2 regions of the Sediminicoccus sp. KRV36 genome follow, and region 1 is predicted to be linked to the other one. Evidence: riboswitches for the same ligand, from Rfam matches in the RefSeq annotation. Region 1 holds a riboswitch; the other holds the start of a gene.
The links. Region 1 has a riboswitch for thiamine pyrophosphate ahead of thiS (sulfur carrier protein ThiS). Riboswitches for the same ligand answer to the same signal wherever they lie in the genome.
Positions count from the first base shown of each region.

Region 2: it holds a riboswitch for thiamine pyrophosphate, as region 1 does, so the genes downstream of both, thiC (phosphomethylpyrimidine synthase ThiC) here and thiS (sulfur carrier protein ThiS) in region 1, are expected to answer to the same signal.

Region 1 covers NZ_CP085081.1:4,603,943-4,609,652, reverse strand. Annotated here, with positions in the region: gene LHU95_RS21935 (type III PLP-dependent enzyme) at 1-326, opposite strand, end outside; gene LHU95_RS21930 (SDR family oxidoreductase) at 781-1,560, opposite strand; partial or broken gene thiS (sulfur carrier protein ThiS) at 1,595-2,575, opposite strand; TPP riboswitch at 2,672-2,782, opposite strand; gene aroQ (type II 3-dehydroquinate dehydratase) at 2,934-3,389, shown strand; gene accB (acetyl-CoA carboxylase biotin carboxyl carrier protein) at 3,386-3,871, shown strand; gene accC (acetyl-CoA carboxylase biotin carboxylase subunit) at 3,910-5,250, shown strand; gene LHU95_RS21900 (antibiotic biosynthesis monooxygenase) at 5,263-5,559, opposite strand.
Region 2 covers NZ_CP085081.1:1,582,506-1,588,215, reverse strand. Annotated here, with positions in the region: gene LHU95_RS07165 (ABC transporter substrate-binding protein) at 1-801, shown strand, start outside; gene LHU95_RS07160 (serine hydrolase domain-containing protein) at 816-2,096, shown strand; gene LHU95_RS07155 (hypothetical protein) at 2,150-2,302, shown strand; gene thiC (phosphomethylpyrimidine synthase ThiC) at 2,356-4,161, opposite strand; TPP riboswitch at 4,217-4,327, opposite strand; gene LHU95_RS07145 (SDR family NAD(P)-dependent oxidoreductase) at 4,354-5,040, opposite strand; gene LHU95_RS07140 (hydantoinase B/oxoprolinase family protein) at 5,033-5,710, opposite strand, start outside.

The sequences.
Region 1 (5,710 bases):
AACATGCGCACGCCGGCAGCGTAGGCCGCGGCGATATCGCGCTCCCGCTTGATGGTGTTGCCATAGGAGATGGCGGCCGGCTCCGCGCCAGCAGCCAAGCACATCGAGACCTCCTGGAAGGAAGCCGCGTCGAAATAGGAGCCTAGACCCACCAGCCGATCCAGGATCGGCGCGGCCGGATTGGCCTTCACGGCGTAGTAGATGCGTGCGAGCGGCATGGCTTGCCGCAGCCGGCCGAAATTGGCGGCAACCCGATCCACATCCAGCACGAGGCACGGCGTGGGCGGCTGGTTGGCAGCAAGGTAGCGAGCGACCTTCGGGGTCATCGCGCGGTACTCCACATAAATGTGGAACCAACCCCATTCAGGGGTGGCCCCAGATTGACGAAACGGTCGAACGAACCAGCGACCAGAAGAAGACCGCGAATCTCTTCGCGGGGTTGCCAGAACGCTTGACGTCGTTGCGTAAACCTTGCGCCGCGGTGGCAAGCCTTATTGAGGGGCTCAGCTCCGTGGGCCTGGGGCCAGAGGCACGTGCGTACTGCGTCTTGTGGTGGGGGTGTAGGCGCTGCTTCGCGGCGATGCAAGCGAGTTTCGTAGGCTAAGCGAAGTTTTTTCGCGTGTCCCCCCCGGGGGCGCCGGAAACCCCGCCGAAAGCCCCCCGGGTGCTCAATGGGAAATGCCGGAAAGCCCCCAGGGATGGCAGGAGTGTTTCCGGCGCGGGGCAGGAATGCGCGCAGTGCATTCACGCGTGGCCGGAGGTGCTTATCCCCCGCGCCGCCTACAAGGTCCCAGGGTAGGAGCCGCCATCCAGCAGGATGCTTTGCCCCGTGGTGAAGCCCGCATGCGCCGAGCAAAGGAAGGCGGCGAAGGCGCCGAACTCCTCGGCCGTTCCGAGCCGCCCGGCCGGAATTCCGGCCACGGCACGGCGTTCCAGCTCCGCCACGTCCGCCCCGCCGCCCTTGGCCACCACATTCCAATTGCCGCGCACGCGATCCGTGTCGAAAGGGCCTGGCAAAAGATGGTTGATCGTCACGTTATTGGCCGCCACCCGGCGCGCCAGCGAAGCCAGGGCGCCGGTGAGGCCGGCCCGCGCACCATTGGAGAGCTCCAGCCGGCCGATCGGCATCTTCACCGAATAGCTGGTGATGTTCAGCACGCGCCCAAAGCGTCGCGCATTCATCGCCGGCAATACAGCGCGGATCAGCGCGATGGGCGTCAGCATGTTCGCTTCCACGGCGCGGCGCCAATCGTCCAACTCGAATTGCGAAAACTCACCCTGCGGCGGGCCGCCCGCATTGGTGATCAGGATATCAGGTTCGGGACAGGCGCTGAGCAGCGCGGCCCGGCCGGCCTCGGTCGTCACATCGCCCTGGACGGTGGTGACAGCGACGCCGGTCTCAGCGCGGATCGCCGCTGCGGTGGCTTCCAGCGCATCGCTGCCGCGCGCCGAAATCACCAGCGAAACGCCTTCGCGTGCCAAGGCAAAGGCGCAACCGCGTCCAAGCCCCTTGGAGGCCGCGCAGACAATCGCTGTGCGGCCCTTGATGCCGAGATCCATCCTGTTCTCTCCCTCTGCTGGCGGGGAGGCTAACCTAGCGGATGAGCCCCGTCATGGGGCTTGAGGCATCCGCCCTGTAGTCGCGTGGCATGCGCCCGGCGAGGAAGGCCGCCCGCCCGGCGATGACGGCATGCTTCATCGCGCCTGCCATGCGCACCGGATCCTGGGCGTGGGCGATGGCGCTGTTCAGCAAGACGGCATCGCAGCCAAGCTCCATGGCGAAAGCCGCTTCGCTCGCCGTGCCGATCCCTGCGTCCACCAGGACGGGCACCCGCGCTGCCGCCTTGATGGCGCGGATCATATAGGGATTCACGACACCCATGCCGGAACCGATCGGCGCGCCCAGCGGCATGATGGCCACGCAGCCCATTTCCTCCAGCCGCTTGGCCGCCACAGGGTCATCGGCGCAATAGACCATCACTTCAAAGCCATCGCCGATCAACGCCGCCGCCGCCTCGAAGGTCGCGGCCATGTCAGGGTAGAGAAAGGGCGGAGGACCCAGAACTTCCAGCTTTACCAGATTCCAGCCCCCCCCTTCGCGCGCCAGGCGCAATGTGCGGACGGCGTCCTGCGCGGTGAAGCAGCCGGCGGTGTTGGGCAGGTAGGTGTAGCGGTCTGGCGGCACGAAATCCTGCAGCATGGGGGCGTTGGGATCACTCAGATTGACCCGCCGCACGGCAACCGTGACGATCTCCGCCCCACTGGCAGCAATGCTGTCGCGGGTCTCCTCCAGCGATTTGTAGCGCCCCGTTCCGACGATGAGGCGAGAGTGAAAGCGCCGGCCGGCGACTTCCCAACTGTCTTCGGTCAAGGCTCAGCCACCCCCGATGAAATGCACGATCTCGATGGCATCTCCATCGGCGAGGCGCGTGGTCGTGTATTGGGAACGCGGCACGATTTCCAGGTTGCGTTCGACGGCAACCTTTCGTTCGGCGAGGCCGATCCTGGCCAGAAGATCTGTAACCGAGCTGCCTGGCGCAACCGCCAATGGCTCGCCATTCACCGTCAGGGCCAGGCCGGTATCATTTGGTTCCAAGAGGCTGGACATGGCGCGCGTCATCCCGAAGCAATGGAGGAGCCTTGCCCGGACGGGTGGATGGCGAGGCCCGGCGAACGGTCCCCTGCCCATCCCTTCGCCGGCATGACCCGGATCAGGTTCGAAGGGTCACCGCAGCCCCGCGGTATCTCAGCCCTTTGGATGAGGGCACCCCTTGGTGACTGAAACATAGGTCGCGGGCGGGCTTGCGGTCAATCATGGACGCCCGGGCACAGCCTGGTACGGCCCCGCCAGCTTCGGGGCCCGCGCTTGCCGCTGGAGTGGCATGCATGCTAGCCCGACACACTTCTGTATTTTGTGGCCATCCGGAACACCCATGAATCTCATCGCCGTCTTCAACGGCCCGAATCTCAATACACTGGGCACGCGCGAGCCAGAGAAATACGGCACGGCGACGCTGGATGATGTTGAGAATCTCTGCGCCGAAGCGGCCGAGGAACTCGGCCTTGCGATTGATTTTCGCCAGTCCAACATGGAGGGCGAATTGGTCTCCTGGATTCAGGAGTGCCGGGGGCGTGCCGCCGGGATCGTGATCAATCCTGCTGGCTACACCACAACCTCGGTTGCCATTCTCGACGCGCTGATCGCCGTCGGTCTTCCCGTGATCGAGGTCCATATCACCAATATTCATCGGCGCGAGGAGTTCCGGCAGCACAGCCTGGTCTCCAAGGCCGCCACCGGCGTGATCGCTGGCCTGGGCGTAGCGGGCTATGCGCTCGCGCTGCAGGCGATGGCGAGTCTCGTTGGCGGAAATGAGGATGAAGACGAATGACCAGCGGCATTCAGTTTGACGCGGACGCCATCCGCAAGCTGGCGGATATCCTCCGCGAAACCGATCTGACGGAGATCGAGCTCTCGGAGAAGGATTCGCGGATCCGGGTCGCCCGGATCATTCCGGCAGCACAGCCGAATTACTACGCGGCTCAGCCCGCGCCCACACCCATGCCCATGCAGGCGCCGATGCCGGCCGCAACGCCTGCGGCCGCCCCGGCCGATCCAGAAGCGATCGACCTGAAACATCCGGGCCTGGTGACATCGCCGATGGTGGGTGTCGCCTACCTCTCACCCGAGCCGGGGGCGGCGCCTTACATCAGCCTCGGCGCCAAGGTCAGCCAGGGGCAGACCGTCCTTCTGATCGAGGCGATGAAGACCTTCAACCAGATCAAGGCGACACGATCCGGCACGGTCACGCGGATCCTGGTGGATGCGGGCACGCCCGTCGAATATGGCGAACCGCTGGTGCTGGTGGAGTAGCCAATGGCTCCCGCCGCCCGCTACCCGAGGGCCAGACATTGAAGAAAATCCTGATCGCCAATCGCGGCGAAATCGCATTGCGGGTGCATCGCGCCTGTCAGGAAATGGGCATTCGCACGGTTGCCGTCCATAGCACAGCCGATGCCTCGGCCATGCATGTGCGCCTGGCCGATGAGAGCGTCTGCATCGGCCCTGCCTCGGCGCGCGACAGTTATCTGAACGTGGCGGCAATCCTCTCGGCCGCGGCCATTACCGGTGCCGATGCGATCCACCCTGGCTATGGCTTTCTCTCTGAAAATGCGCGTTTCGCCGAAATGGTGGAAGCCCATGGCCTGACCTTCATCGGACCCAGCGCGGATCACATCCACATGATGGGAGACAAGATCTCCGCCAAGGATGCGATGCGTAAACTCAATGTGCCGCTGGTGCCGGGCTCGCCCGGAGCGCTGGAAAGCTTTGAGGAGGCCCGCGCAGTCGCCGAGGTGATCAAATACCCCGTGCTGATCAAGGCGGCCGCCGGCGGCGGCGGGCGCGGCATGAAGGTCGCGCGCTCGGCCGAGGAGTTGGAAGAGGCTTGGCAGGTGGCTCGCACCGAAGCCAAGGCCGCCTTCGGCAATGACAGCGTCTACATGGAAAAATACCTCGATCGGCCGCGCCATATCGAGTTGCAGGTGCTGGCGGATACCCACGGCAATGTCGTGCATTTCGGCGAGCGCGACTGCTCCTTGCAGCGCCGCCATCAGAAGCTTGTGGAAGAGGCGGGGTCACCCGCGCTGACCGGTGCGGAGCGGGATGCGCTGGGTGCGCAGGTGACGGCGGGCCTCAGGCAGATTGGCTATCGCAATGCCGGTACGCTGGAATTTCTGTATCAGGATGGGCAATTCGCCTTCATTGAGATGAACACGCGGCTTCAGGTGGAGCATCCGGTGACGGAGATGCTGTGCGGCGTGGATCTCGTGCGGGAACAAATCCGCATCGCGGCCGGTGAGAAGCTGGGCTACGGCCAGCAGGATGTGACGTTCAACGGCCATGCCATCGAATGCCGGGTCACCGCCGAGGATCCTGAAACCTTCGCCCCCTCCCCTGGCAAGGTGACCACCTATCACGCGCCTGGTGGGCTTGGCGTGCGCGTGGATAGTGCGCTGTATTCGGGGTATTCCGTGCCTTCGCATTACGACAGCCTGGTCGCCAAGCTCATTGTCCATGCGCCAACGCGCCCTCAGGCGATTGCACGCATGCAGCGCGCCCTGGACGAGATGGTGGTGGATGGCATCCGGACCACGCTGCCCTTGCATCGCCGCATCATGGCCGATGCGGAGTTCCAGTCGGGCGACTACACGATCCATTGGCTGGAGCGTTTCGTCGCGCGCGGCCTCTGAACAGGATGCTGCCTAATCCAACGCGGCGACGGTGGTCATGGCGGGTGGGGCCTCCAGGCATTCATGCGTTAAGGCCAGGAACCGCCGCGTGCGATCGGTCGCCAGGTGATGCATCGCGGCCACTGGATCGACCCATCTTTCGATGAGGGTCAGTGCCTCGCGTTCGGCCTTATCCACCTTGTATTCAAAGGCCAGGCACCCCGGGTGGCGGCGTGCGGCAGCGGCGAAACGCGGGAGGGCGGAGAGCAGATGCTTGCGCCGGTCCGGCCGGACGCGGCCTGTCAGGGTGACGGTGATGTTCGGTCCCATCGATGAATCCTTGGATTGCCCAGAGCTACGATTGGCCTGCCATGCCGGATGCGTCGCCCAGGAGATTTTTTGCCCGGACGAGAGGGCTTCGATCCGGCGCAGACAAGCTGCTAGGGTGAGGGCGTGCAAACCTGGGCCAACGCCGTTCCGC
Region 2 (5,710 bases), 1.9 Mb from region 1:
ACCTGGATGTTCGCCAATGTGGTGGGCGGTGCGACCGTCCGCTCGGGCGGCGACAGCTGGTTCTTCATCACGGCCGACTACGCCTTCGGCCACCAGCTGGAGCGGGATACGACGCAATTCGTCACGCGCTCGGGCGGGCGGGTGATGGGAAGTGCCCGCTACCCCTTCCCCGGCACCTCCGATTTCAGCTCCTTCCTGCTCCAGGCGCAGGCCAGCCGCGCCAAGGTCATCGGCCTCGCCATGGCGGCGGCGGACATGCAGAACTGCGTGAAGCAGGCCCATGAATTCGGCCTGACCAGGCCCAGTAGACAAGGAGGGGGCCAGCAACTCGCCGGCATGATCATGTTCGTGCAGGACATCCGCTCCATCGGCCTGGAAGCGGCGCAGGGCATGGTGATGAGCGAGGTCTTCTACCACGACCTGAATGACCGCACGCGCGGCCTTGCTTCCCGCATCCTGCGCCGCACACCGGACAACATGCCCAACCAGGAGCATGCGGGCACCTATTCCTGCGCCATCCATTACCTCAAGGCCGTGGCGGAGGTCGGCGTCGCGCGGGCCAAGGCCTCCGGCATCGAGGTCATCAACGTGATGAAGCGCATGCCCACCGATGATGACGCCTTCGGCCCCGGCCGCGTGCGCGAGGATGGCCGCAAGATCCACCCGGCCTATCTCTTTGAAGTGAAGGCGCCGGCCGAAAGCCGCGGCATGTGGGACTTCTACAAGCTGCGCTCCACCGTCCCCGCCGAGGACGCCTTCCGCCCGCTGGCGGATGGCGGCTGCCCCCTGATCCGCACCTGAACCGGAGAACCGACATGACCCCACGCCGCCACCTCGCCCTGCTTTCGGGCTCTGCCCTCCTCGCCCCCGCCGTGCTGCGCACGCCTGCGCACGCCCAGGAGGCGGAGCGCCGCGAAGACCTGATCCAGGGCTTTTCGCGCACGCGCCTCGCCCGCTTCCAGCCCGCCATGGAACGCGAAGTCGAACGCGGCAGCTTCAACGGCGCCGTGGCGCTGATCGCCCGCAACGGCCAGGTCATCCACCACGAAGCCTATGGCCACCAGGACAATGCGCGCCGCGTGCCGATGACGCGCGAGGCGATTTTCCTCCTCGCCTCGATGACCAAGCCGCTCACCAGCGTCGCCGCCATGATGCTCATCGAGGAGGGCCGCATGAAGATCGGCGACCCGATCACGCAATGGCTGCCGGAGCTGCGGGAGTTGAAGGTGCTGACCGCGCAGGGCGAGGTGCCGCTGGCGCGCCCCATCACGGTGCAGGATCTGCTGCGGCATTCCTCGGGCTTCGTCTATGCGGCCTCCTCGCCCTTCCCGCGCATCCGCGAGATGTATGAGGAGCACGACATCGAATCCCGCCGCGCCCCGGTGCCGGGCGATGAGATGCTGCGCCGCCTGGGAACCATCCCGCTCGCCTTCCAGCCGGGGGCGCAATTCTTCTACTCGATCAGCACGGATGTGCTCGGCCTGCTGCTGCAACGCGTGGCGGGCCAGCCGCTGGACCGGCTGATCGCCGATCGCATCACCGGGCCGCTCGGCATGACGGATACGGTCTGGTGGGTGGACCCGGCACGGCGTTCGCGCGTGGCCGAGAGCATCACCTCAGACCCACTCTCCGCCTCCATGTGGCAGAGCTACCGCATCGAGCAGAACCCAGTGCCGGCCGGGCATTTCAAGGGCGGTGCGGGCATGGTGGGCACCAGCGCCGATTACCACCGCTTCGCGCAGATGATCGCCAATGGCGGCACGCTGGAAGGCAAGCGCTACCTCTCCACCCCCACGGTGAACTGGATGCTCTCCGACCATATGGGCAGCATGGGCGGCACGCCGGCCGCCAGCACCGGGCCTGGCTATGGCTTCGGGCTGGGCTTCGCGATCCGGCGCGAGCAGGGCATCGCCGTCGCACCGGGCTCGCCCGGGGATGCGATGTGGGCGGGCGCCTGGGGCACCAGCTTCACCATTGACCGGGCGGAAAAGCTCGTCGGCGTCTTCATGGCACAGGGGCCGTCCAGCCGGACGCATACGCGGATGGTGTTCAAGAACCTGGTCTATGGCGCCATGGTGGAGAGCCTGCGCGGCTGAACTTGCGGCGCAGCGTTTCAGGGCCATTTCGCCTGTATTCGAGGAGATGACCGATGGTCCTGAAACTGATCTGCGCCCAGGTGATGCTGACGAAACTGGCGGTGCGCGGCGCCTTTACGGCGGGTGCCGTGGCCGGCACCGCCGGGGTGATTGGGCTTTGCGCGCTTCGTCAGGCGGTGAAGAAGGCAAGGGGCGCTGCCCCTTGAACCCCGGCAAAGGACTTGTCCTTTGCAATCCGCGCTACTGAGGCCAGGGCGCGCTACTCGCCCGCCGGGACTGGGGGCAGGTAGATCTGGCCGCCATTGCTGCGGAAATCCTGGCTCTTTTGCGCCATCGCCGCCTCCCGCACCTCCTGGCTGATTTTCATCGAGCAGAATTTCGGCCCGCACATCGAGCAGAAATGCGCGAGCTTGGCGCCCTCGGCAGGCAGGGTCTGGTCGTGGAATTTCTCGGCCGTCTCGGGGTCCAGGCCCAGGTTGAACTGATCCCGCCAGCGAAATTCGAAGCGCGCACGGGAGAGCGCGTCATCGCGCAATTGCGCCGCCGGATGCCCCTTGGCCAAATCCGCCGCATGCGCCGCGATCTTGTAGGTGATCACACCCGTCTTCACGTCATCACGATCCGGCAGGCCCAGATGTTCCTTGGGTGTGACGTAGCAAAGCATGGCGCAGCCGAACCAGCCGATCATCGCCGCACCAATGCCGCTCGTGATGTGGTCATAACCCGGCGCGATATCGGTCGTGAGTGGCCCGAGCGTGTAGAAGGGCGCCTCGCCGCAGGCCTTGAGCTGCTTTTCCATGTTCACCTTGATCTTGTGCATCGGCACATGGCCGGGGCCCTCGATCATCACCTGCACATCCTGCTTCCAGGCGACCTGGGTGAGCTCGCCCAGCGTCTCCAGCTCGGCGAATTGCGCGGCATCATTGGCGTCGGCGATGGAGCCGGGGCGCAAGCCATCCCCCAACGAGAAGGACACGTCATAGGCGCGCATGATCTCGCAAATTTCGGAAAAATGCTCGTAGAGGAAGCTCTCCTTGTGATGCGAGAGGCACCACTTCGCCATGATGGAACCGCCGCGTGACACGATCCCCGTCACCCGCTCCGCCGTCAGTGGCACATAGGCCAGGCGCACCCCGGCATGGATGGTGAAGTAGTCCACCCCCTGCTCGGCCTGCTCGATCAGCGTGTCGCGGAAGATCTCCCAGGTGAGCTCCTCGGCGCGGCCCTCCACCTTCTCCAGCGCCTGGTAGATCGGCACGGTGCCGATGGGCACGGGCGAGTTGCGAAGGATCCATTCGCGTGTGGTGTGGATGTTCCGTCCGGTGCTGAGGTCCATCACATTGTCGGCGCCCCAGCGGATGGCCCAGACGAGCTTGTCCACTTCCTCCGCGACGGACGAGGACACCGCGGAATTGCCGATATTGGCGTTGATCTTCACCAGGAAGTTGCGGCCGATGATCATCGGCTCGCTCTCGGGGTGGTTGATGTTCGCGGGGATGATGGCGCGGCCGCGGGCAATCTCGCTGCGCACGAATTCCGGCGTGACATGATCCGGGATTTCCGCGCCGAAGCTCTGCCCATCGCGCGGCTTGCCCAGGCCGGCGGCGCGGCCAAGATTCTCGCGGATGGCGACGTATTCCATCTCGGGCGTGATGATGCCGGCCCGCGCATAGGCCAACTGCGTGACGGCGCGGCCCGGCTTGGCCCGCAGCGGCATGCGCCCAGCGCGATCGAACAACGGAACGCGCCGCGCTTCGCCGGGCTTGAGGCCGTCATCCTCGGGCTTCTGCGCACGGCCCGCGATGGCCTCCACATCGCCACGCGCCGTGATCCAGTCTTGCCGATGCGGGGCCAGGCCACGGCCGATATCGGTCCGCACCGCGGCATCGGTATAGGGGCCGGAGGTGTCATAGACGCGCAAAGGCGGCTCCCCGCCCGAGACGGAGATCTGCCGCATGGCGACGCGGATTCCGGGATGGATCTGTCCCGCCACATGGATTTTCTGGCTGGCGGGCAAGGGACCCGTGGTGATGGCGGGGTGTTGCGGTGGCAGATTGTCAGGCATTTTTGATCTCCCTCGAAAAATTACACGAAGGAAGGTGACGCCCAAGCCTCGAAAACCGGCGCCCTTTGCCCATCCCTTCGCCGGCATGACCCGGATCAGGTTCGAAGGGTCACCGCGTCGCTCGCGGAATCTCAGCCCTGCGGAAGGGGCTCCCCTTGGATGGGTGGATGCTGCGTCAGCCGGCGCGGCTTGTCAAAACTTCTCGACCCAGGGGCGCAAGGCCATCTCGCTGCTCCAGGCCGAGCGCGGCTGCGCCAGCACATGCAGATAGGCATCGGCGATGGCGTCCGGGTCGAGCAGCGAATCAGCCCCTGGCGCGGCCACGCGCGTGGCCGAGGCGATGCCGCCATCAATCACGAAATGGCAGATATGGATGTTCTTGGGGTGCAACTCCCGCGCCATGCTCTCGGCGAGGCCGCGCAGCGCGAATTTGCCCATGGCGAAGGGGGCTGATTCCGGAAAGCCCTTCACCCCGGCCGAGGCGCCGGTGAAGAAGATGGTGCCGCGCCCCGCCGCCAACATGCGGCTGGCCGCCTGTTGCGCGGCCAGGAAAGCCCCGAAGGCGCAGACTTCCAGCGTGCGGCGCACCTGCTCGGGGTCGAGGGAGGCCACCGGGCCGCGCACACGGAAGCTCGGGTTATAGATCACCAGGGATGGCGTCCGCCCCGCCGCGTCCAACCCGGCAAACAGCGCCGCTACACCCTCGACATCGGCTGCATCGCAGGCGTGCAGCGTGGCACGAGTTTCAGTGGCGAGTGGTGCCAGCTTATCCGTGTTGCGCGCGGCCAGCGCCAAATCCCAGCCAGCGGCAGAGAGCTTGCGCGCGAGCGAAGCCGAGAGGCCTGAGCCGGCGCCGATGATGAGGGCCGTCTCAGTCATGCCCATAAAGGCGCTTAGCCTCCGCAGCACTCACCAGCCCATCCGCCACGTCACGCGCGACCAGCGCGGGGTCACGCTCCTTCGGGTCGCCCATGCCGCCGCCACCGGGCAGCAGCAGCAGCAAATGCCGCCCCTTCGGGATCACCTGGAAGCCCTTGGTGCGCAGCACCGTGCCATTCGCATCATCCAGCCCGACCCAGCCACCAGCGCCCATGCCGCCGCCGAAGCGGCCCTTGGGTGGGTTGGCCACGCGGTCAAAGATCGCGTTCACGGCAAATTCCGCGTTCTTCTTCGCGCCGATCTCCATGATCTGCCCGAAGCCGCCGCGCGTGCGGCCAGCGCCTGCGGAATCCGGGCGCAACTCCTTCCGCCAGAAGATCACGGGCGCCACGTTTTCCGTGGCTTCCACCGGCATGGTCCGCACGCCCGAGGGGAAGGCGATGCCGTCCAGCCCATCCTTCGTCGGGCGCGCGCCGGTGCCGCCGGAATTGAAGGTGATGATCTCGAAATCCTCCACCTCCGCCTCCTGGCCGCTCACCTGGGAACCACCGCGCAAGGGCGGGTTCCACAGGGCCGAGGAGCCTTCGGCATTCACCCGGTCCGGCACGGCCTGGCCGAGGCAGCCCATCATCAGATCCGGAATCAACTGCCCGATGACGTGCCGCACACT